4 regions of the Alkalidesulfovibrio alkalitolerans DSM 16529 genome follow, and region 1 is predicted to be linked to each of the others. Evidence: predicted binding sites of a transcription regulator. Region 1 holds the regulator's gene; each other region holds the start of a gene.
The links. Region 1 encodes sigma-54, which starts transcription at its own class of promoters, with help from an activator protein. Its sites were predicted from a motif close to CTGGCACGGNNNNTGCTT; they were not measured.
Positions count from the first base shown of each region.

Region 1 (5,986 bases):
CCTTGGCCGTCGTCTTCGGCGCGCCGCTTTCCGCCTCTGCTCAGGCGGCGGCCGCCTCCGAGAGCGTCCCTACGCGCATCACAGCGGACAAACTGACCTACAGTCAGGAGCGCGACACGGTCATCTTCGAGGGGCAGGTGCACGTGGTGCGCGGCGAGATGCAGATATGGTCCGACAAACTGACCGGCTACCTGACGCCCAAGGACGGAGCCAAGGAGGGCACGGGGCCTTCTCTTGCCGCCGAGGACGCCGAGATCCGCACCGTGGTCGCCGTGGGCAACGTACGCATGCTGCATCAAGGCCGGGAAGGCTTTAGCGGCAAGGCGACCTTCGTGGTTGCCGACGGTGTGCTGACCATGGAGGACAACCCGGTCATCGTGGATGGCCCCAACCGCGTTGTGGGCGAGGTGATCCGCTTCTATTCAAAGACCAACCGAAGCGAAGTGCTCGGCGGCAAGAAGCGCGTCGAGGCTGTATTCTTCACCACTGGCGATGAGTTTGCGCCTGCCCGGCCGACTCCGCAGGGACAGAACGCAACCAGCCCGTCCCCTGGTTCCGCACCGAAGGCCGACTGACGCATGTCCAGCAGACTTGAAGGCAGGGAACTGCGTAAGGTCTACGGCCAGCGGGAAGTCGTCAAGGGCGTCTCGCTTTCCCTGGGCCAGAACGAGGTCTTCGGCATCCTGGGGCCCAACGGGGCGGGCAAAACCACGACTTTCTACATGTTGCTCGGCGTGGTCAAGCCGACCTCTGGGCACGTCTTTCTCGACGATCGCGAATTGACCCGCTGGCCGCTGCATCTGCGGGCCAGGGAGGGGCTTTCCTACCTGCCCCAGGAAAGCTCGATCTTCAAAAAGCTCACCGTGCGCCAAAATATGGAGATCATCCTGGAACATACGGATCTCTCGCGCAAGGAGCAGCGCATGCGCTGCGACGCCCTGCTCGACGAGTTGGGCATTCGCCGTTTGGAAAAATCACGAGCCGTGCATCTTTCCGGTGGTGAACGCCGCCGCCTGGAGATCGCTCGGGCTCTCATCCGCAGCCCCAAGTTCATCCTCCTCGACGAGCCTTTCGCCGGCATCGATCCGCTGGCCGTGGACGACATCAAGGAGATCATCCGGGGACTGAAGGACAAGGGCATTGGCATTCTCATCTCGGACCACAACGTGCGCGAGACGCTTTCCATCTGCGATCGCGCGTCCATCGTCTTCGATGGCACGATCATTCTTACGGGCACTCCGCAGGAAATCGCCGCCAATCCCCGCGCTCGGCAGGTTTATCTGGGTGAGGAGTTCTGCCTTTAATGGAATTTTCGTGCCAACTTTGAAAAAACCTTGCCACACAAGCCTTGAGCCGTTGCAAGGGCAGGACGAGTGTGGCATGTTGTCCATAAGAATCAGCCGGGCGACAAGGACTCGCAGGTACGATTTGCGGCTCAAAAAATTCCGGACTCCCGGCCGCATCCCTGTGAAGGGCTGAAGAGTCCTCGCGCATCGGCACAAAGGCATACATGGCGCTCGAACTCAGACAGCAGCTCAAATTATCGCAGCAGCTGGTCATGACCCCCCAGTTGCAGCAGGCCATCAAGCTCCTGCAGCTTTCCCGCCTGGAATTGGTGGAGACGGTGAATCAGGAATTGATGGAGAATCCTTTCCTTGAGGAAGGATTCGACGAGCCTGAGCCGAATCTGGATTCCGAGGGCCGCGAGCCAGTTGCGCAAAATGATGTCGTGCGGGAGATGCCCGGCGATGAGAACGCGTTGCGCCGCGAGGCGGACTGGGACAACTATCTGGGCGACTTCGCCAGCGCCTCGCGCCAATCCCAGGTGCGTGAATACGAGGCGCTCGAAGAGGGTCAGGGCTTCGAGGCCCGGCTCACGGGCAAGCACTCGCTTGATGGCCATCTCGCCTGGCAAATCCGTCTCTCCGATTTTACCGAGCAGGAGATGGAGATCGCCGAACACATCCTGGGCAATCTCGATTCCTCCGGCTATCTGGCCTCCCCTGTGGAGGAGATTGCAGAGATCACGCAGTCCGGCGTCGAGGATGTCGAGCGCGTGCTCAAACGCGTGCAGCGCTTCGACCCCCTGGGAGTGGCCGCCCGCGATCCTCGCGAGTGTCTGCTCGTGCAGGTCGAGGCTCTCGGCTACGACGATCCCGTCCTTGTCTCCCTTATTTCGGAACACCTCGAAGACCTAGAAAAGAAACGCTATAAGCCGCTGGCCCGGAAGTTCAAGCTGACGCTCGAAGAGTTGAAGGAGTATCTGGACATCATCCAGACGCTCGACCCCATGCCTGGATCGAGCTTTGGCACCAGCGAGCCTGTCTATGTCTCCCCGGATGCCTACGTGTACAAGTTCGAGGACGAGTTCGTCATCCTCCTGAACGAGGAAGGGCTGCCCCGGTTGCAGCTCAACTCCATGTACATGGACTGCCTGCAAGGGGCGAAGTGCAAGGAAAAGGATTACTTCCAGGAAAAGATGCGCTCGGCCGTGTGGCTCATGAAGAGCCTCTACCAGCGTCAGCGCACCCTGTTCAAGGTTCTGGAGAGTATCGTCAAGTTCCAACGGGATTTTTTCGAGGAGGGGGTTAAACATCTCAAGCCTTTGATCCTCAAGGACGTGGCCGACGACATCGGCATGCATGAATCCACGGTCAGCCGTATCACCACCAACAAATATGTGGCCACGCCGCACGGAACCTTCGAACTCAAGTTTTTCTTCAACTCCGCCCTCACGCTCGATGACGGGTCGGAGGTGGGCTCCGAAAGCGTCAAGGCGTTGATAAAACAACTCATCGGCGAGGAAGACTCCCACCAGCCGCTGTCCGACGAAAAAATCGTGGACATCCTGAAGGACAAGCTCCAGGTCAACATAGCCCGCCGGACAGTGGCCAAGTACCGCACCGCGCTGAACATTCCGTCTTCGAGCAAGCGCAAAGAGATTTTTTAATTCCAGCAAGGAGCGTCATATGAACATTGCATTCAATTTCAAGAATTTCGATCCCTCCGAGCACCTCAAGGACTACGCCGCCAAGCGCTTCGAGAAGCTTTCCAAATATCTTTCCAACACCGAGGATTCCGAGGTGCAGGTCAACCTTTCCGTGGAAAAGATCCGGCAGGTGGCCGAAGTCACGGTTTCCGATGACAACCTCCACCTGTCGGCCAACGAATCCTCCGAGGACATGTATTCGACCATCGACATGGTGCTGGACAAGGTTTTGGCCCAGTTGAAACGCATCCGCGAAAAGCAGAAGAACAAACGCGGCGGCAAGGCCGAAACCAGGGCCGTGCGCATGGACGTCATCAGCTTCACGGGCGAGGGCGACGCCAGAACCAAGAGCATCGTGGGAACCGACCATTTCGACCCCAAGCCCATGGATGTCGAGGAGGCGGCCATGCAACTCGAAAGCCTGGACTACGAGTTCTTGGTCTTCCTGAACGCGGAGACGGAGCGGCTGAACGTCATCTACCGCCGCAACGACCGTGAATTCGGGCTGATCGATCCCGGCTTCTAAGTCGGCGGGCGAATCGGGGAAACTCGCCGACGGCGGCGCGGGCAGGGAAGCGGTCCCGCCCGCGCCGCGGCGCGAACGACGGCTGTCGCCGCAACACGAGGAATTCGACGCACGTCATGAAACTTGGAGACTATCTCGCGCCAACGTCCGTTCTCGCGGAACTGGAGGCAACCACCAAGGCGGAAGTTCTCGCCGAAATGGTTGCGCCGCTCGCAACAGAACACCCGGAACTTGATCCCGAAACAGCCGCGCGCGTGCTCATGGAGCGCGAGCGCCTGGGCACCACGGGCATCGGCGACGGTATCGCCATCCCGCACGGCAAGCTTCCCGGCCTCGGAGACATTCTTCTCGCGGTCGGCCGCAGTGTCAAAGGCGTATCCTTCGACGCGCTGGACAACGAGCCATGCCGCATTTTCTTTATGGTGCTCGCGCCGGTCGATGCCGCCGGGCAGCATTTGCGCCTTTTGGCGCATATCTCGCGTCTGCTGAAAAGCCAGGATTTTCGCGCCGCGCTCCTGGCCGCGCCGGATCAAGGCGCGTTGTGGAGACTTCTCGCGGACGCCTGAGGCAACCTGCGGGAAATCTCTGGCCCATCTCCGGCGGGCGGGAACTGTCCGTTCGCCCAAACAGGAGAACGCCATGCACGTCGACCAGCATTTTTCCGTCGTAGTCCTGACCGGTCTTTCCGGAGCGGGAAAAAGCACGGCGTTGCGCGTCTTCGAGGATATGGGCTTCTTTTGCGTGGACGGCTTGCCTGCCGCTATGATTCCCAAATTGGCCTCCCTGTATCGCGGACAGAGTGATGCCCGCTTCAAGGGGCTGGCCCTGGGCATGGACATCCGCCAGCACGATTTTCTCAAAGACTGGGAGATGGCCCTCGCCGAACTCGCCGGGGAGCGGATCGGGGTGCAGGTGCTGTTCTTCGAGGCCGACCAGTCCGAACTCCTGCGCCGCTATCATGAGACCAGACGCCCGCACCCCATGGAATGCGAGGATCTGGGCCTGGAACAGGCTTTGGAGGAGGAACGCCGCCTGCTCGAACCGCTTCGGGCCTCGGCCTCGCTCGTCGTTGACACGACCCAGTATTCCATCCATGATCTTCGTCGTACGCTTCAGGAAAAATGGTCCTTTCTGCGGCAGGGACAGGCCGGGCTACGCACGCACATCATCTCCTTCGGCTTCAAGCACGCGGCCCCAAAGGAAGCGGACCTCATGTTCGATCTGCGCTTCCTGCCTAACCCGCATTTCGAGCCGTCCCTGAAGCCTCTGACTGGCAAGGAGCCGGACGTGGCGGCGTATGTCTTGGAAAACCCCATCGGCCGAGAGTTTCTGGAGCGCTTTTTGGGGTTCATGGGCTACCTCGTTCCGTTGTATGCCGTCGAGGGCAGGTATCGGCTGACCATAGCCATCGGCTGCACGGGCGGCCGACATCGTTCGGTGGCCGTGGCCGAAAGGCTGTTTGCATACCTCAAAGAGAAAGGGTATGCGGTGACCCTTGAACACCGCCACATAGACCGGGTGTAAATACCCAAGGCGCGATCCGGATGGTCAAGACCGAGTCTTCTCCGCAGACAGGGGTGCTTGTCGTCACCCATGCCGATTACGGCAAGGCTTTGCTCGACGCAGCTTGGTTCATCATGGGCAAGCAGCCGAGCGTCGCGAGCATCGGCGTTGACGCGACCTCCGAGGTCGAGGCCACGGTCGCGGCCATCAGGCAGCGGCTCAAGGAACTCGACACGGGCGGCGGCGTTTTGATCCTTACCGATATGTTCGGCGGCACACCGACCAACCTTTCGTTGTCGCTCCTGTCCACCGGGACGTTGGAAGTAATCACCGGCGTCAACCTCCCCATGCTTCTCAAAGTGTTGCAAAACAGGGACAAGCGGCCGCAGGAACTGGCCACTTTGGCCAAAAACGCCGGAATGCAGGGCATCGTCGTGGCGGGCGAGGTGCTGCGCAAGAAAATCGCCGCGAGTTGAGCATGTTCTGGGTTCGCATCGACAATCGTCTCGTGCACGGTCAGGTCATCGAGGCTTGGCTGCCGTTCACCGGCGCGGAGACGCTCGTCGTGGCCAACGACGAATTGGCCGCCGACCTGTTGCGCCAGGAAATCATGGGTCTGGCCATCCCGCAGGACATCTCAGTGCTCTTTACTACCATCGACGAGCTTCCCGGATTGATCGCCCAGATGGGGGGGCAGCCCAATTCCCTGATCCTCTTTGCGACCTGCGCCGATGCTCGTAGAGCCTTCGACGCGGGGCTCAGGTTCTCCGTCGTCAATATCGGCAACCTTCACTACGCCCCCGGCAAAAAACAAGTCTGCTCCCATGTTGCCGTCAGCCTGGATGACGAACGATGTCTCGGCTATCTTGCGGCCCACAAGGTGGTCCTCGACTACCGGTGCGTCCCGAGCGACACTGTGCAGGTAAAGAACCGATGGTGACGGCGCACTCTCCCGAGGCCCTCTGGTT
Region 1 covers NZ_ATHI01000031.1:223,238-229,223, forward strand. Annotated here, with positions in the region: gene DSAT_RS13620 (LptA/OstA family protein) at 1-575, shown strand, start outside; gene lptB (LPS export ABC transporter ATP-binding protein) at 579-1,304, shown strand; gene rpoN (RNA polymerase factor sigma-54) at 1,511-2,950, shown strand; gene hpf (ribosome hibernation-promoting factor, HPF/YfiA family) at 2,970-3,515, shown strand; gene DSAT_RS13640 (PTS sugar transporter subunit IIA) at 3,632-4,081, shown strand; gene rapZ (RNase adapter RapZ) at 4,155-5,039, shown strand; gene DSAT_RS13650 (PTS sugar transporter subunit IIA) at 5,060-5,494, shown strand; gene DSAT_RS13655 (PTS sugar transporter subunit IIB) at 5,497-5,958, shown strand.

Region 2 (5,986 bases), on a different contig from region 1:
AGGTGCTGATCATCGACGACCTGCTCGCCACCGGCGGCACGGTCAACGGCATGATAAAAATCGTGGAGCAGGCCGGAGCATCGGTGGCGGGCCTGGGCTTCGTCATCGAACTCGGCTTTCTGCCCGGCGGTCAGATCCTGCGCGAGGCGGGTTTCGATCATACCTGCCTTTTGAACATTACGTAACAGACCGCCCCAAGAGCACCATCTGCTGCGTTGCCGCGGAAAGTTCAAATCCTCGCGTACTTTGGAGTACGCGTCGGCCTTGAACTTTCCTTGCGCCTTGCATCTGGCGCTCTTTGAACGGCCTGTGAAGTGGAGTCCATCAACTACCTTCCAGGGGAGAGACACGGCATGTCCATCATCGGCATCATCGGCGGCAGCGGCCTGGACGACCCGGACATCCTGAAGAACACGCGCGACATCGAGGCGCACACACCCTACGGCCAGCCCAACTCCACCCTGCGCAAGGGCGAGATCGAGGGCCGCGAGGTCATCCTTTTAGCCCGCCACGGACGCACGCACACACATCCGCCGAGCCAGGTCAACTACCGCGCCAACATCTGGGCTCTCAAGGAGGCCGGTTGCACAGCGATCCTGGCGACCACGGCCGTGGGCTCGCTGCGCGAGGAGATCGACCGCGGCCACTTGGTGATCCTGGACCAGTTCATCGACTTCACGCGACGGCGCGAGTTGACTTTCCACGACCGCTTCGAGCCGCACGCGCCCATCCACACGCCCATGGCCGACCCCTTCGACGCGCGCCTGCGTGGGCTCTTGAATCTGGCCTGCCGCAAGCTCGGCTATCCCTACCACGAGAAAGGCACGGTGGTGACCATCGAGGGACCGCGCTTCTCCACGCGCGCGGAGTCAAACGTCTTCCGGCTGTGGGGGGCGGACGTGATCAACATGTCCATCGCCCCGGAATGCGCCCTGGCCAACGAGGCGGGCATTCCCTACGCGGCCGTGGCCATGTCCACGGATTACGACTGCTGGAAGACCGACGAGGAGCCCGTGACCTGGGACGAGATCCTGCGCATCTTCCGCCAGAACGCCGATCGCGTGACCTCGGTGCTGCAGGAGGCCATCCGAGGCCTCTAGCAGACGGTCCCAAAAGCGCCATCTGCGGCGTTGCAGCCTCTCTCCCGTGCGCGCTTCTCTCCATTGCCTTTGCAGCCGGGCGTGCTACAAAGACGAAAACCGTGGAGGACAATCATGGGCATCGTCTGGTTTTTGCTGATCGGCCTGTGCGCCGGGTGGCTGGCTGGCAAGATCATGCGCGGCGGCGGTTTCGGGCTTTTCGGTAACCTCGCCGTGGGCGTGGTGGGCGCGCTTTTGGGTGGTTTTCTCTTCTCCTTGCTCGGCATCACAGCCTACGGTCTGCTCGGCAGCCTCGTCACGGCCACAGCCGGAGCAGTGGTCCTGATCTGGCTGGTGAGCAAAATCAAGGCCTGAGTCCGGGCTCTGACGAGGCGCTGCGCGACGCGGATTTCGTGCCTTCCGCTTCCGTCGGCCAGCGGTGTGGCCGCTTGCCAAGGGCTGGCACGGCGCGTATCCTTTATGTCTTATTTCTCGCTAAGGAGTTGCCATGCGATTTGCCGTCATCGGCGCCGGAAGCTGGGGCACGACCCTGGCCGATCATCTCGCCAAAAACGGACACGAAGTCCGGCTGTGGGTACGCGAGGCAGAGCTTCTGGCCGCCATCCGCTCCACCGGGGAAAACACCTGGTACATGCCGGGCGTGAAACTCAACGAAAACGTCCACGCCTCGCAGGACGCCTCGCAGGTCGCTTCGGGAGCCGAACACTTCCTCTTCGCCGTGCCGAGCCAGTTCTTCCGGGGCGTGCTCCAGAACATCAAGCCCCTGTTGCCCAAAAAGCCCGTCATCGTCTGCGCCTCCAAGGGCATCGAGCTGGGCACCCTGGCCACCATGTCCATGGTCGTGGAAGAGACTCTCGCCTCCATCAAGCCCCGCTTCGCCATGCTCTCCGGGCCGAGCTTCGCCTTCGAGGTCATGCGTGAGATGCCCACGGCCGTGGCGCTTGGCTGCGGCAGCAAGAAGCTCGGCAAGGAGCTTCAGGCCGAGCTCTCCAGCCCCACCTTCCGCGTCTACATGAACGAGGATTACCGGGGCGTGGAACTGGGTGGCGCGATCAAAAACGTCATCGCCATCGCGGCGGGCATCTCGGACGGCCTGGGCTTCGGTTCCAACGCCCGCGCCGCGCTCATCACGCGCGGCCTGGCCGAGATGACGCGCCTGGGCCTGGCCATGGGCGCCAAGCCCCAGACTTTCATGGGTCTCTCGGGCATGGGCGATCTGGTGCTGACCTGCACCGGCGAGCTCTCGCGCAACCGCCAGGTGGGCCTGCGCCTGGGTAAGGGCCAGAAGCTCCTGGACATCCTCGACTCCATGAAGATGGTCGCCGAGGGCGTGAAAACCACCGAGGCCGTGTACCAACTCGGCCAGCGTCACGACGTGGAACTGCCCATCACGGACATGGTCTACAAGGTGCTCAACGAGAATAAGGATCCCTCCGAGGCCGTGCGTGAACTCATGACACGGGCGCTCAAGGAAGAAGCGTAGAAACGCCAGGAGGAGGCGCTGCCTCCTCCTGATCTCCTTCACCAGGGGGCTCTTCAGCCCCCTGGCCTCCACGATTCACTTTAAAGCCATCGTCGACAGGGCCTACGCCGGTGCGGCGGGGTGCGGGCTAAGCCCCGCTTCAGCGTCAACGGAGGCGAGTTCGGGAATCTCGGCGTCGTCGAGGGCGTCGCCCTTGGTTCCGGCGGCGGCGCGGATGGTCCGGGTCAGGCGGTCGAGGTCGGCGGGCTCGGCGACGCCAAGCTCGGCCAGCTTGGCGCGCACGGCCGCGTTGCCGCTCTTCTTGCCCAGGGCGATGCGTCGGGTCAGGCCGAGCGTTTCGGGCGGAAAAGGCTCGTAGAGCGAGGAGCATTTGTACTGGGCGTCGGCGTGCAGCCCGGACTCCACCCAGAACAGGCGCTCGCCGACCACGGGCGCATGGGGCGGGACGCGCTCGCCGAGCGTTTCGGCCACTGTCGCGCACAGCGGCGCGAGGGCGGCGAGGTCGTAGCCCGCGCCGCGCCTGAGCGAGAGGTAGGCGGCGAGCCGCTCCGTGGCCGCGATGCCCGCGCGCTCGCCGATGCCGAGCGCCGCGCAGTCGGCAAAGGCCGCGCCCGCGTCGAGCGCGGCCAGGGCGTTGGCCGTGGCCAGGCCGAAATCGTCGTGGCAGTGCACGGCCACGGGGATGCAAAGCGCGTTTACGAAGCGCCCGACGAGCGCGGTCGTCTCGCCCGGCGAGAGGATGCCCACGGTGTCGGACAGGCGCACCCGCGCCGCGCCCTCGTCCTGCGCCAGCCTGGCCACGTCGAGCGCGAAATCCGGATCGGCGCGGCTCGCGTCCTCAAGGCCCACGGAGATATAGGCCGCGCCGAGCGCGCGGGCATGGCGCAAGAGCCCGGTCAGTCGGTTCAGGATGTCGGCGCGCGTGGTTTTAAGGCGCTTTTCGATGTGCGCGTCGGACACGGGCAGCCCCAGGCAGACCCGGTGCGGCCGCATGGACAGGGCGAGTTCGAGGTCTGGCTTTCGCGCGGCGCACCACACGGACACGGCCCGGCCGCGCCCCTCGGCGTCGAACATGGCGCGGGCGCGCGCCACGAGCGCGGGCGTGTCGGGACAGCGCCCCGCGCAGCCCGCCTCGATCTCCTCCACGCCCACGGCCGCGACGCGGTCGAGCACGGCGTGCTTGGCCTGGGCGCTGAAATACGCGCCGAAGCGCTGTTCGCCCTCGCGCAGGGTCGAGTCGATGAGCATGCGTCCTCCTGGCGCGCGGATGCGCGTACGACGAACGGCTGCAAAATACATTCCTGCCAATTTATAGCCGAAAACAGGGTGTCGAAAAACTTCACTTCTTCACTTTTGTAAACTTTTCCCTTCACAATTGTAGGCCTCGTACGTCGTGGCCACGTTGCCGCCAGCACGAAAATCCCTTTTGTTTCGCTGCCTTGCTCCGCCGAGAAGGGTTTGGCACGGCCATTGCCCTATGGCCTTCAGAACGCAACCACACAAACCTTTTCACGGTTGACTGTTCCATACCCGAAGGAGGGATCACATGCGCAAGGTGGCTATTTACGGAAAGGGCGGCATCGGCAAGTCCACAACGACACAAAACACCGTGGCGGGCTTGGCCGAGATGGGCAAGAACGTCATGGTCGTGGGCTGCGACCCCAAGGCCGACTCCACGCGACTTCTCCTGGGCGGCCTGTCCCAGGCCACGGTGCTCGACACCCTGCGCGAGGAAGGCGAGGACGTCGAACTCGAAGACGTGTGTCTGCAGGGCTACGCGGGCACCACGTGCGTGGAGTCCGGCGGCCCCGAGCCGGGCGTGGGCTGCGCCGGACGCGGCATCATCACCTCCATCAACCTTCTTGAGCAGCTCGGCGCCTACAAGCAGGAAAAGGAACTGGACTACGTCTTTTACGACGTGCTCGGCGACGTTGTCTGCGGCGGTTTCGCCATGCCCATCCGCGAAGGCAAGGCCCAGGAGATCTACATCGTGGTCTCCGGCGAGATGATGGCCATGTATGCGGCCAACAACATCTGCAAGGGCATCGTCAAGTACGCGGACGCGGGCGGCGTGCGCCTGGGCGGACTGATCTGTAACTCGCGCAACGTGGACAACGAAAGGCAGATGATCGAGGAGCTGGCCAAGCGCCTGGGCACCCAGATGATCCACTTCGTGCCGCGCGAAAACCAGGTCCAGCGCGCCGAGATCAACAGAAAGACGGTCATCGACTTCTCGCCCGAACACCCCCAGGCCGACGAATACCGCACCCTGGCCAAGAAGGTCGATGAAAACAAGATGTTCGTCATCCCCACTCCCCTGGCCATCGAGGAGTTGGAGAAGCTGCTCATCGAATACGGCATCGCCAACTAGCGGCCGCGCGCGGACGCAACGGCGATCAACCATACGACAACGAACCTACGGAGAGAAGCGATGTTGAGCATGATTCGCGCCATCGTGCGCCCCGAGAAAGTGGACAATGTCCTGGCCTCCCTCATGGACGCGGGATTCCCGGCCGTGACCAAGTATGCCGTGGCGGGCCGCGGCAAGCAGCGCGGCATCAAGATCGGCGAAGTGACCTACGACGAGATCCCCAAGGTCATGCTGATGATCGTGGTGGACGACGCGGACAAGGAGTTCGTCATCAAGACCATCATGGGCACGGCGCGCTCCGGCGAGAAGGGCGCGTTTGGCGACGGCAAGATCTTCGTCTCGGGCGTGGAGTCCATGTACACCGTGTCCTCGGGCCTCATGGAGACGGCTTCGAGCAAGGTCGGAGTGTAAGGCCATGAAGGAAGTCGTCGCGGTCATCCGCATGAACATGATGAACGTCACCAAGCAGGCCCTGACCGAGGCGGGCGTGGACGCCTTTTTCGCGCAGGAAGCCCAGGGACGCGGCAAGGGACTCATCAACTCCGCGCTGCTCACGGGCGCCAAGCAGGGATACGAGGAAGCCGCCGAGATGCTCGGCGAGAAGGGCCGCCTCTACGCCAAGCGCGTGGTCACCGTGGTGGTGCCCGACGAGGACGTCGAGGACGTGGTCCAGGCCATCATGGCCGTGAACAGGACCGGCAAGCCCGGCGACGGCAAGGTCTTCGTCCTGCCCATGGCCGACGCCGTGCGCGTGCGCACGGCCGAGAAGGGCGAAAAGGCCATCCAGTAGGCCCGCCGGGACGACCAGACACCAATCTTTCAGACGCAGACGAGGGACATCCATGGCGACCAAGAGCAAAAAGCAAAAGAGCCTGACCCCCGACGAGGTGCGGCAGGAACTCATCAAGAAGTACCCGCCCAAGGTCGCGCGCAAGCGGGCCAAGCAGATCCAGGCCAACACCGGGGACGAGGCGAGCACGCCCGAGATACTCTCCAACGTGCGCACCATTCCCGGCATCATGACCATGCGCG
Region 2 covers NZ_ATHI01000027.1:85,106-91,091, reverse strand. Annotated here, with positions in the region: gene DSAT_RS10025 (adenine phosphoribosyltransferase) at 1-185, shown strand, start outside; gene mtnP (S-methyl-5'-thioadenosine phosphorylase) at 354-1,100, shown strand; gene DSAT_RS10015 (GlsB/YeaQ/YmgE family stress response membrane protein) at 1,215-1,454, shown strand; gene DSAT_RS10010 (NAD(P)H-dependent glycerol-3-phosphate dehydrogenase) at 1,588-2,583, shown strand; gene DSAT_RS10005 (LeuA family protein) at 2,686-3,831, opposite strand; gene nifH (nitrogenase iron protein) at 4,130-4,954, shown strand; gene DSAT_RS09995 (P-II family nitrogen regulator) at 5,015-5,365, shown strand; gene DSAT_RS09990 (P-II family nitrogen regulator) at 5,370-5,744, shown strand; gene nifD (nitrogenase molybdenum-iron protein alpha chain) at 5,797-5,986, shown strand, end outside.
Region 2: the regulator sigma-54 is predicted to act here: its motif matches at 4,042-4,059, upstream of nifH (nitrogenase iron protein).

Region 3 (5,986 bases), on a different contig from region 1:
GCCTGGCGGGGAAAAGCCCTGGCGCGGCCGGGACTGGGCGCGCTGGCTTTGTCAGGCGCGACCCCTGGGGCGCTGTGGTTTGCGGGGCTTTGCACCCTGGCTGCCGGGCTCGTCCTTTGCCCCGCGCCCGCGCTGTTCGCCGGGATCGCGCTTGCGGCCGTCTGCACGGCCGGGCTTTACGCCCTGGCGCGCGTTCAAGGCGCGCTGAACGGGGATTTCCTGGGCGCGGCCATCATCCTTTCGGAAACCGCGCTCTGGCTCGGCTACTGCCTCACAACCTGATCACAGCCGCGCGCGCAAGGCCTTCAGGCTCTTGCGCAAAAGGTCCGCAAGCGCTCCGGTCTCGCCTGCGGCGGGAACGTTCCCGGCCCGCGCCGCGCACTCCAACTCGCAGCACCGCCGCCACAAGGCACGCGCCCCGACAACGGCCGCCCCACCGGCCAGAAGATGCAGGGATGTGGCGGCCCCCCGTCCGAGGCCGCTGCCGAACCGGGAGACATGCCCGCCAAGTGCGCGCGCGCGTCGCTCTCGAAGGCGTCGAGCAATTCCGCGAAGGACTCCCGCCCATAATGGAGGTGATCGGCCACGAGCCGCTCATCCAGGAACTCCTGGCCCTGGCCGTTCTCGTCCTGCGCCTCCACGTCGCCCTCTGTCACGCTTTGCCCGGCGAAAAGATCGCGCATGACAGCCAAAAGCCGTTCCATGCGCAGCGGCTTGGCCAGGCAGGCGTTCACCCCGGCGGCCAGAAATCGCTGCCGGTCCTCGCTCGCCGCGTAGGCGGTCAGCCCGATGATCGGCACCTGGGCCATGGAGCGCACCGCGCCGCCACGGATGGCCCGGGTGGCCGTGATACCGTCCATGACCGGCATCTGCATGTCCAAAAGGACCATGTCCACGCCGCCCTGGCGCAACTTTTCAAGCGCCGCGAGACCGTTTCCAGCCTCAATCACGCCGTGGCCGTGGCGTTGCAGCAACTGGCAGGTGAAACGGCGATTGACCCAGTCGTCGTCCACCACGAGCACTGTCATGGACGGCATGTCGGCCGGAAAAGGGCCGATTGACGAACCGTTCTCCACGGCGCTGACGCCCTCCACCGGCACGGCGAAGCAGAATATCGACCCCTGCCCCGGTTCGCTCTCAAGCCAGATATCCCCGCCGAGCATGGCCGTGAGCCGCTTGCAGATGGCAAGCCCGAGTCCAGTGCCCGCGTGCCTTTTGCGCAGGCCCGAATCCACTTGGCGAAAGCTCTCGAAGACGGCGTCCTGCTTGTCCTTGGGAATGCCGATGCCCGAGTCGGCCACGGCGAAGAGCAGCCGCGCCGCGCTGCCATCCCGCTCCTGGACTTTGGCAATGACCTCCACGAATCCCTCGTCCGTGAACTTGATGGCGTTGCCCACCAGATTCAGCAGTATCTGGCGCACCTTGCCACCGTCGCCCACGACCTCGCGGGGCAACCGGGGGTCGATGCTCAGGCGAAGCTCCACGTCCTTCTCGTCGGCCAGCACCCGCTGCTCGGCACACAACCCCGAGACAAGCGCGACCGGATCGAACCGTTCCAGCTCGAGGACTACGTTTCCGGCTTCGATCTTTGAGAAGTCGAGAATCTCGTTGATGATGCCAAGCAGGGTGGAGCCGGAATTCTTGAGCAGCGTGGCCCGCTCGCGCTGGGCTGCGGAAAGGTCGTCGAGCAGCATGAGATCGGCTAGGCCGAGCACGGCGTTGAGCGGGTTCCTGATCTCGTGGCTCATGTTCGCCAAAAACTCGTCCTTGGCGCGGCTTGCGGCCTCGGCCTGCTCTTTGGCGGCAAGCAGAGTCGCCTCCATGACTTTTTTTTCCGTCACGTCGCGGCCCACGCCGATGATCGCACTTACCTGGCCCGACTCGTCGAGCACGGCCGTGTCCGTCCAGGAGAACCAACGCCAGCCATCGACCGTGTTGCAGCGCTGCTCCATGACGGCGGAATGTGGCGGTTCGTATAGAGCCTCCATGGCAGCCAGCGTTTCCGGAAGGTCTTCGGGGTGCACCTGCGGCATGAAGGTGCCTTGCAGCAACTCCTCTTCGCTCTTGCCGAAGGCACGGCAGTACGACGGACTGACGTAGAGAAAGCGGCCTTTTGTATCCACCTTGACCACGAGGTCGGTCTGGTTCTCGACCAGCAGGCGGTACTTGGCCTCCTCGCGGGCCAGGGCTTCCTGGGCCTCCTTGCGCTTGCCGATGTCGCGCGCCACGACCAGCACGCCCTTGAGCCTGCCCTGTTCGTCGCGAAGCGGGGTGGTCACGCACTCGGTCCAGACCGTGCTCCCCGCCTTGGTTCTAAAGAGCATCTCGTTGCGCTGCGATCCAACAAGAGGCGTGCCCGCGCGCTCCATGGCCATGCGGCGGCCGAAACCCTCCCTGGCGACCTGAAGGGCCTGATCGGTCATGAAGTCCTCGAAGCGCATGGCCAGGAGCGTTTCCGGCGGCCAACCCATCAGCCGCTCCACCGACGGGCTGGCATAAGTCAGCCGCATATCGAGGTCGAAGATGGCTATGGCGTCCTCGGAGTTGGCCGCCAACAGACGATAGCGCTGCTCGGACTCACGCAGCGCGGCCTCGGCCTCGCGCTGGCGGGTGATGTCCACCACCGTGCCCACCACAGCCGTCACATGACCGAAGTCGTCGAAGAAATACGTGGCGTGGTCGCTGCACCAGCGCCAGCGCCCTTGGGAGTCGCGCACCCGGTATTCGTGCGCCACAGGCACGCGGCCGGGCCCCTTGGGGGCGACCTGCTCCACGGCCTGCATCAGGCCCGCAAAGTCCTGGGGATGAAAGAGTTCGACCACTTCCTCCATGCGCATGCGCAAAAAGCGCTCGCGGGAGATGCCCGTCAATTCCGTGATCGAGGGGCTGACGTAATCGTAGCGGTCCTGGGCCACGTTCAGGCGGTAGTGCACGGTCGACGAGTGGGTGAGCATCTCGTGGAAATGCTCGCTCACCGCCCGCGCCTCGGCCCCGACCTCGACCAGCGCGGCCAGATCGTCGAGCGCGGCCGCCGCTTCCCCATGCACGGGGCCGAGAAGCTCCCGCAGCCGGTCGAGCGTCTTGCGTGCGTCGCTGTTCGTGCCTGATTGCTCCATGAATATTCCCTGCACGACTTCCTACACGGCAAGCGTCGCCCCGGCAACGGTCTTCCGCGGCGCTCTCGGCATGGTTGTTGCTAAACCGAGACCCAGCGAGGAAGGCACGACGATGACGCCGTTTCGGTTCAAGCTCGAAAAGGTCCTGGATTTCCGCAGGCAGGCCGAGGACCAGGCCAAGATGGCCCTGGCCTCTGCCAGGCGCAGACTGACTGAGAGCCGCGAGCGTCTGGCCGCGCTCGAACGCGAGCGCGACGAGCGGGAAGCGGCCTATGCCCGGCTTGGCGACATGAACGCAGCCGACCTGTGGCTGTGGCAACGCTACCGCGAACGGCTGGCGCTTGACATCGGCCAGGCCGTGGCCAGAATCAGACTTGACGAAACGGACGTCGAACGAGCCCGGCTCGACCTCGTGGCCCGGGCGACGGACCGAAAACTCCTGGAAAAACTCAAGCAACAACAGGCGGCACGCCATGTCAGGGATGCCCATGCACAGGAACAGAAGGACTACGACGAACTCAGCACCATCCGCCATGGCCGCGAAGCCGTCTAGGCATCCGGCCCCGGCCGCGACGCGCATCTCACGGCTTCTGAAGGCCGTGGCCGCGCTGGCCGTGGTCAAGACGACCGTTCTCGTCGCCCTGCTCGCGGGCTTCGATCCCCTGGCCCTGCCACAGGCGGGCTTTCAGAGCGTGGCCCGGGTGGCTGGCGTGAGCGGCCAGAATACCGACATTTCGGGCGAGGCCATGGCGGCGGCCCCGGCCCAGGCCCAGCAACCCGCCCAGGCCCAGCAACCCGCCCAGGAACAACAGGCCACGGCTCAAACGCCGCCGCCGAGTTGGGACATCCTGATGCGCAAGCAAGAGGAGTTGAACCGACGCGAGCAGTCACTGAACATCCTCGAAGCCGAAGTCAACGCCAAGCTCGAACAACTCGCGACACTTGAGAAGAACCTGCAACAGATGCTCGAAGAAGCCAGGGCCATGCGCGACGAAAAATTCCGCCACCTAGTGGACGTGTACGCGAACATGAAGGCCAAGAACGCGGCCGAGACCCTGGACAAGCTCGATGAGCAAACCGCCGTCAAGATTCTGGCGGGCATGCGCGGTCGTCAGGCCGGCGAAATCCTGAATTTTGTGCCCGCGGCCAAGGCCGCGCGTCTCTCCCAGGCCCTGACGCGCATGCAAATGCCCTTCGGCAGCTAGCAGGCCGTTCCAAAGGCACCGTCTGCGGCGTTTGCGGGGCTTTCCGCCCGGCCCGCTTTGGTCTATTGCTTGCCCCATGCCGCGCATCAAGCTGACCCTGGCCTATGTGGGCACGTCCCTCGCGGGCTGGCAGAGCCAGCCCGGCGGAAACACCGTGCAGGACCGGCTTGAAGCCGCGCTCTCGAAGATCGCGGACGAGCCGGTGCGCTGCCACGGCGCGGGCCGCACCGACGCGGGGGTGCACGCCATCGGGCAGACGGCCCATGCCGACGTGCCCGAGCGGCGGCGCGGCATCGACTGGCGCAAGGCGCTCAACGCCCTCCTCCCGCCGACCATCAACGTCCTCGACGTGCGCGAGGCCCCGGAGCGCTTCCACGCCCAACTGTGCGCCCTGAACAAGACTTATTCCTACACCTTGTGGCCCGAGCGCGCCTTCTGCCTGCCGCAGCGCAGCCCTTTCGTCTGGAAATGCGGGCCGCTCGACATCGACGCGCTGCGCGAAGCCGCAGCGCTCGTCACCGGCCGTCACGACTTCGCGGCTTTCATGAACCAGGGCACGCCCGTGAAAAACACCATGCGCCACCTCATGCGTCTGGAGGTGGTGGAATTGCCGCCCGTCGCTCCCAACGTGCCGGGCGAGATCGTGCTCTCCTTCACGGCCGACGGCTTCCTCAAGCAGATGGTGCGCAACCTCGTCGGCTGCCTGGTGCAGACCGCCAAGGGTAAACTTTCCCTGGCCGACGTCCGATCCGTACTGAAAGCGCGAAATCGCGAGCAGGCGCCCGAGACCGCGCCGCCGCAAGGGCTTTGCCTGATGCGCGTGGACTACGGGGAGGACGGCTTTGGTCATCATCGACGGCACCCGGCTGGCCCTGCCCCGGACGACGGCTGACGAGCCCCCTGGCACGCCCAGCATCCGCTCCCCAGGCGAGCGGTTCGGCTTCGACCCCGGTCAGGGCCGGGGCGAGGCGGCGCGGCTGGCCCGTCTTCGCTCCCTCCTCGTCTCGGGCCTGGTCTCGCGCCTGAACGCCTTCGCCGAAACCCTGAACAATTTCCAGTTGTCCGAAAGCGCCGTCAGGACGGGCCTGGCCGTGGAACTCGACCCCGCGCTTACGGGGCGGGTGAGGGGCGAGATCAGGAGCGGCGGCGAGGCCAGGGACTACTACCGCGCCTTCTCGCGCGGCCTCGACCCCCTTGCCCGCTACGCCGGAAGGCCGGGCACGCACGTCGTGACCCTGCATGCGGGCTGCCGGTCCGAGAAGCTCGAAATCGTCGTGGAGCAGGGCGCGGCCAACCGCGACGTGCTCGACGCCCTGGCCCGGGCCGTGAACGAAAGCTCCCTGCCCGTGCAGGCCGAACTCATCCGCCAGTCCTCGCCGGGACAGAAGGTCGAGGGTCTCGTGACCACGGGCCTGACTCTGGCCCTGGCCGCGAACGGAGCCTACAACGACTTGGAGGTGCGCCTCGACGACTCGCCGGGCCGTCTGCTGCGCCCCCTCGATCTGCGCGCAACGGATCAGCCCGTCGCGGCCCCCGTGGCGCGGCGCTACGACCTCGCGCAGCCGCGCCCGGCGATTCCCACGACCTACAGCGGCCGGGGACTGGACCCGAATGCCCCGGCCGGACTGCCCGCAGGGCTCTATACCCTGCGCGCGGAGCTTGGCG
Region 3 covers NZ_ATHI01000026.1:108,043-114,028, reverse strand. Annotated here, with positions in the region: gene DSAT_RS08050 (adenosylcobinamide-GDP ribazoletransferase) at 1-282, shown strand, start outside; gene DSAT_RS14850 (PAS domain-containing sensor histidine kinase) at 306-3,116, opposite strand; gene fliJ (flagellar export protein FliJ) at 3,229-3,669, shown strand; gene DSAT_RS08035 (MotE family protein) at 3,650-4,321, shown strand; gene truA (tRNA pseudouridine(38-40) synthase TruA) at 4,398-5,213, shown strand; gene DSAT_RS08025 (hypothetical protein) at 5,164-5,986, shown strand, end outside.
Region 3: the regulator sigma-54 is predicted to act here: its motif matches at 3,182-3,199, upstream of fliJ (flagellar export protein FliJ).

Region 4 (5,986 bases), on a different contig from region 1:
GATGGCCAGCCCCAGACCCGCGCCGCCATCCTTTTTCCCCGGCCCGTCGCCCACGCGGTAGAATCGTTCAAAAACCCTGTCCCTGGCATGGGCGGGGATGCCCGGCCCCTGGTCCTCGACACGGAAGACCACACGGTCCTCGGAGCCGCGCGCCGAGATGCGGACCTCGCCGTCCCTGGGACTGTACTTGACCGCGTTGTCCAGGACGTTTCGCAGCACGTCGGCCAGCCCTGCCGCGTCGGCCAGCGGCCGGGGCAGGTCGGCGGGCACGTCGGCCAGCAGCCGCACGCCCTTCTTCTCGGCCTCGGGCCTGAGCATGGCCAACGCCTCGTCGATCAGGGTCCGCGCATCCACGGGCACAGCGCGCGCGCCGGGCTGGCTGTTTTCCCAGCGCGCCAGGGCCAGCAGGCTCTCCACCATGCGGCTCATGTGGTCCGCGTTCTTCTGGATGATGGACAGAAAACGTCCGCGCTCGGCCTCCCGCTCGGGCGGGAGGTCCGCAAGGGTCTCGGCGTAGCCCCTGATCGAGGTCAGGGGAGTACGCAACTCGTGGCTGACGTTGGCCACGAAGTCGCGGCGCATCTGCTCCAGGCGGCGCAGGCGGCTTTGGTCCTGGACCACGACCACGGCTCGGCGCTCGCCCCGTGCGTCGACGTAGGCCTCGATGCGCGCCTCCAGTTCGCGGCTGTTCACGTTCATGAGAAGACGCGCAGGCCTGCCGCCAGGCTCGCGGGCCAGGATATTGGTCACGGCACGGCCGAGTTCGGCCTGCAGCGTGACCTCGATCACGGCCTTGCCCTGGGCCTCCCGCGCCTCGGGAAACATCTGCAGGAAGGCCGGATTCACGGAAACCACCCGGCCCTTGGCGTCCACGGTCATCACGCCCTCGGAGAGGCCGTTGAAGAGCGCCTGCAACTGCGCGCCCTGCTCCTCCACAACCCCGACATGGCGCTCGATGTCGGCTGCCATGGCGTTGACCGCCTCGACCAGGGGCGCGAACTCGCGGCCCGAGTAGACGCGCACACGACGATCATAGGCCCCGCGCCCGATGGCCGTGACCATGTCCGAAAGCTCACGGATGGAGACCATGAGACCGCGCGTGGCCAGCAGCGCGAGCAGGGCCGAAATCACGAGCCCGCCAAAAAGGATGAGCAACAGGCGCTGTTTGAGCGCGGCCACGCGGTCCGAGAGTTCGGCCACGGGCAGGGCCACGCGCAGGGTGCCGCCCTCGGCCACGCCAGGCACGGCGCAGGCGCGGGCCACGTAGATCAGGTCGCGGGCTACTGTGGCGCTGCGGCGGGTGTCCTCGCCGGTTTCGCCGCGCGTCGCGGCCAGTATTTCGGGCCGGGAGCCGTGATGCTCCAGGGACGGCAAATCGGAAAAGACCACTTCGCTGTCCGCGACCACGCGACCCTGCGCGACATAGGTCAGGCGGACGCCCAGTCGGCCGCCCAGGCCCGTCAGCCATTCGTCGAACCGGTCCTCGGAAGAAAAGGACGGCTGTGTCTCCACAAGCCAGCAGGAGGCGTCGAGCAGGAGCAGGGCGCGCTCGCGCGCGTTCTTGTGCAAGTCGGACTGGATGGCTCCGCCCATGGACAGATACAGCGGTGCCAGACCGGCCAGAAGGAGGCCCCAGAACCAGAGCAGGAGGCGAAGACGCAAGGACATCGTGGGCATGGTTCGCACCTGGAACGGTTAAAGTAACGATGAGTACAAGTCATTTGTTACGATCAGGTTACGATTTTGACAGTCGCGTGAAAAGTCTCTAGAGAAGGCCGACCGCCGGGCTCGCCCGGCGGGAGGGCAACCCGGCAACCCTGTAACCCGGCACAATACATGGAACTTTCCACCCTTGTCCTGATTCTCGCCCTTGGCGGCGGGCTGCTCATGGCCTTCAATCTCGGGGCCAACGACGTGGCCAACTCCATGGCCTCGGCCGTGGGGTCGAAGGCCATCACGGTCAAGCAGGCCGTCTTCATCGCGGCCGCGCTCAACTTCGTGGGCGCGGTTTTTCTCGGTTCCAACGTCACGGCCACCATATCGCGCGGGATCATCAACCCGGACATGATCCACGACGAACGCGTGCTCATGCTCGGCATGCTTGCCGCCCTGATCTCGGCAGGGCTATGGATGCTCACGGCCACGCTCACGGCCTTGCCAGTCTCCTCCACCCACTCCATCGTGGGCAGCATCATGGGATTCGGCTTCGTGGCCGGAGGACCGGACGTGGTAAACTGGGTGAAGATGGTCGGCATCGTCATGTCCTGGATCATCTCGCCCTTCTTCGGCGGGCTGATCGCCTTCCTGATCTTCTCTCACATTCGCAAGTATATCCTGGGCCTGCCGCACTTCATAGCCCAGGCCCGCAAATGGGCTCCCATCTGGCTGGCCCTGACAGTGTCCCTGGTCGGGTTGTCGTTCCTCTACAAGACCCCCTTCGGCAAAAACCTGGGGTTGTCGCTGGCAAGCTCGCTCGGCCTGACCTTCACGGTCGCGCTCGGCGTGTGGGCCGTGGGGCGCTACGTGACGAGACGGCTCCTGCCCGACGTGGAGCGCGGCCCCGAGGCCGTGGAGGAATTGTTCCGCCGCATGCAGATCGGCACCTCGTGCTACGTGGCCCTGGCCCAGGGAGCCAACGACGTGGCCAACGCCATCGGCCCGGTGGCTGCCATCTGGATCATCGCGCAGGACCATTCCCTGATCTCCACGGCCGAGATGCCGCTGTGGATGCTCATCTTCGGCGGCCTGGGCATTGCGGCGGGCATCACCCTCCTCGGCCACAAGGTCATGGCCACGGTGGGCGAGAAGATCACCACGCTGACCAACACGCGCGGCTTCGCCGTGGACTTCGGCGCGGCCACGACCGTGCTCATGGCCTCGAACCTGGGCATGCCGGTCTCCACGACCCACGCGGCCGTGGGTTCGGTGGTCGGCGTCGGCTTGGCGCGCGGCTTCGCGGCCGTTGATTTTCGCGTGCTCGGCAAGATCGTGATGTACTGGGTGCTCACGGTGCCCATCGCGGCCTTCACTTGCATCGTCATTTTCCAACTGCTCCGGTGGACGCTGCTGTAGCGGCCGGAGGCATCGGGAGGATACAGCCATGCGCATGCGCATACCCTTTTTCGGACTCGTCGCGGAACGCTCGCCCATGGCGGGCCTGCTCGACCACTACGGACAGATCGAGGCGGCCATGTCGCTGATCCAGGAGTCGCTGCTGTGCTATATCGGCGGCGGCAGGGCCTGCAAGGACTTCCAGTCCCTCAAGGCCGAGGTGGACCAACTCGAGGAGGCGGCCGACAAGATCAAGCGCCGCATCCGCAACCACCTGCCGCGCGGGCTGTTCATGGCCGTGGACAAGACCTTGTTCCTGAACTACACGCGCGCTCAGGACAACATCCTGGACGAGGCGCAGGACGCTCTTGACTGGCTGAGCATGCGCACCGTGTCCGTGCCCGAGGAGTTTCGCGCCCAGACGCTGGACCTCGTGGACGAAGCCGTGAAGACCGTGGAAACGCTCAAGCCCGCGCTGGAGAGCACGGTCAGGCTCGTGCATTCGGACATCTACGACCGCAAAGCCACCAAGGAAACCTACCAGGCTGTGCGCGACCAGCACAAAAAGGTCCGCCTCGCCAAGGCCGCCTTGTCGCGCGCCGTGTACGAATCGGACCTCGAATTCAAGGCGATCTACCAGCTCCTGCATTTCTTCGACGGCATGCACTCCATGAGCCACAACGCGGAGAATTGCGCCGATATCCTCAGGGCCATGATCGCCCGCTAGCAGGCCGCCCCAAAAGCATCGCTCGCGTCGTCGCCGCAACGGCCCCGATCCCCTGCGCATTCCGCCGCGCAGAGGACCGGGGCCTTCTTTTCTTCCGCGCTGGCGGCCTTCCGCCCCCCCCCGCCTTCACGTGCCTGCCCGGGCCGCCCGCGACCTGCGGTCGCAGGGTCGAACGCCGCCCAGCCTGGTCCGGTGGCAGCGCACGCATACCCCGCCCTGGTTTTCCTTACCAACTCATTGCCAACAGAAACTTACAAGTTGTTAATAAAAGTATGCAGAAAGCCCGTAATGAATTATGTAAATAATATTTAAATTCAATCAATTAATGCGGAACAAACCCTGGCCTGAACTTTGCTTAATCGTGGTGTCGGAATGCGTCAGGCATTCGAGGCGCAACACGTGAAAAACCATGTATCAGGAGGAGGCCCAATGGCTACCGATTCGAACAAAGAGATCGTCGTCGATCGCGGGAAATGGGAATGGTCCGAAATGTGGAAGAAGGAAGACTGGTGGGCCATCTGGCTTGGATTCATCATCCTTGCCGTGGGCTGCATGATCTTCCTGCCCCGTCCCCCGGCCGACATGGACGCCAAGCTCGCCAAGGCCGAGGCCACCATGGCCTCCGAGGCGAGCCGTGCGCCCTTCCAGACCGTGGCCTGGCACCAGGCCAACGACTCCAAGTCCGGCGTCCGCGCCACCAGCGAGCCGCACGGCCGGACCCTGAAGACGTGGCTCGACACCCCCAGCAAGTGGAAATCCAACATCGTTGAAGCGCTCTACCTGAGCGAGGCCGATGCCGCCAAGCGTCGCGAGGCCGCCGAGCCCAAGCATGAGGCCGCCAAGGAAAAGACCAAGGCAACGCTGGCCGAGGCCAAGGCCGCCGAGGAAGCCGCCGCCGAGGCCAACTTCCAAAGCGCCGAACTGAACGACAAGGCCGAAGCCGCCATCGCCGCCTGGCGCAAGGCGCGCGGCGACGAATCCAAGGCCCGCACCGCGGCCAGCGTCAAGGCCTACAACAAGATCCCCTACCTTCTCGGCCTGATGGTCATCCTGGGCCTGTTCTTCGCCATTGGCACCCTGTTCATGAACATCGACACCGGCAAGTTCCTGGTCGGCTTCGGCTTCGTTTTCGCCTTGGCCGTCGTCGCTGAGGTCATCGGCAGACAATCCACCCTGTCCGAATACGGCTTCGGCTCCATCATCTGGGCCATTTTCGGCGGCATGCTCATCTCCAACACCGTGGGCACGCCCAAGTTCATGATGCCCGCCCTGCAGACCGAGTATTTCATCAAGACCGGCCTGGTGTTGCTGGGCGCCGAGATCCTCTTCAGCAAGATCGTGGCCATCGGTATCCCGGGCGTCTTCGTGGCCTGGGTTGTCACCCCCACCGTGCTCGTCCTGACCTTCATGTTCGGCCAGCGCGTGCTGAAGATGGAGTCCAAGACCCTGAACATCACCGTCTCGGCCGACATGTCCGTGTGCGGCGTCTCCGCGGCCATCGCCACGGCCGCCGCCTGCCGCGCCACCAAGGAAGAACTGACCATCGCCATCGGCCTGTCCATGCTCTTCACGGCCGTGATGATGATCGCCCTGCCCACCTTCATCGTCTCCGTGGGCATGCACCCGGTGCTCGGCGGCGCCTGGATCGGCGGCACCATCGACGCCACCGGCGCGGTCGTCGCGGCTGGCGCGTTCCTGGGCCAGACCGGCATGTTCGTGGCCGCGACCGTCAAGATGATCCAGAACATCATGATCGGCATGATCGCCTTCGGCGTGGCCGTGTACTGGTGCACCAAGGTCGATTGCGCCCCGGGCCAGCAGGTCTCCAAGATGGAGATCTGGTACCGCTTCCCCAAGTTCGTGCTCGGCTTCATCGCCGCCTCGATCATCTTCTCGCTGATGATCAACTCCATGGGCAGCGCGGGCGACGCCATGGTCGACCACGGCGTGCTGCGCGGCTTCAGCCGTCCGCTGCGCGAGTGGTTCTTCATCCTGGCCTTCGCCAGCATCGGCCTGTCCTCCAACTTCCGTGAGATGGCCCACCACTTCAAGGGCGGCAAGCCTGCCATCCTGTACGTCTGCGGCCAGACCCTGAACCTGATCCTGACCCTGGCCATGGCCTACGTGATGTTCTTCCTGGTCTTCCCGGAAATCACCGCCGGCCTGATGAACTAAGGAGCGAACGATGCGCATCGACACCGCCTCCCG
Region 4 covers NZ_ATHI01000027.1:101,444-107,429, forward strand. Annotated here, with positions in the region: gene DSAT_RS10070 (HAMP domain-containing sensor histidine kinase) at 1-1,677, opposite strand, end outside; gene DSAT_RS10075 (inorganic phosphate transporter) at 1,837-3,072, shown strand; gene DSAT_RS10080 (DUF47 domain-containing protein) at 3,101-3,778, shown strand; gene DSAT_RS10085 (YeiH family protein) at 4,208-5,953, shown strand; gene DSAT_RS10090 (hypothetical protein) at 5,964-5,986, shown strand, end outside.
Region 4: the regulator sigma-54 is predicted to act here: its motif matches at 4,118-4,135, upstream of DSAT_RS10085 (YeiH family protein).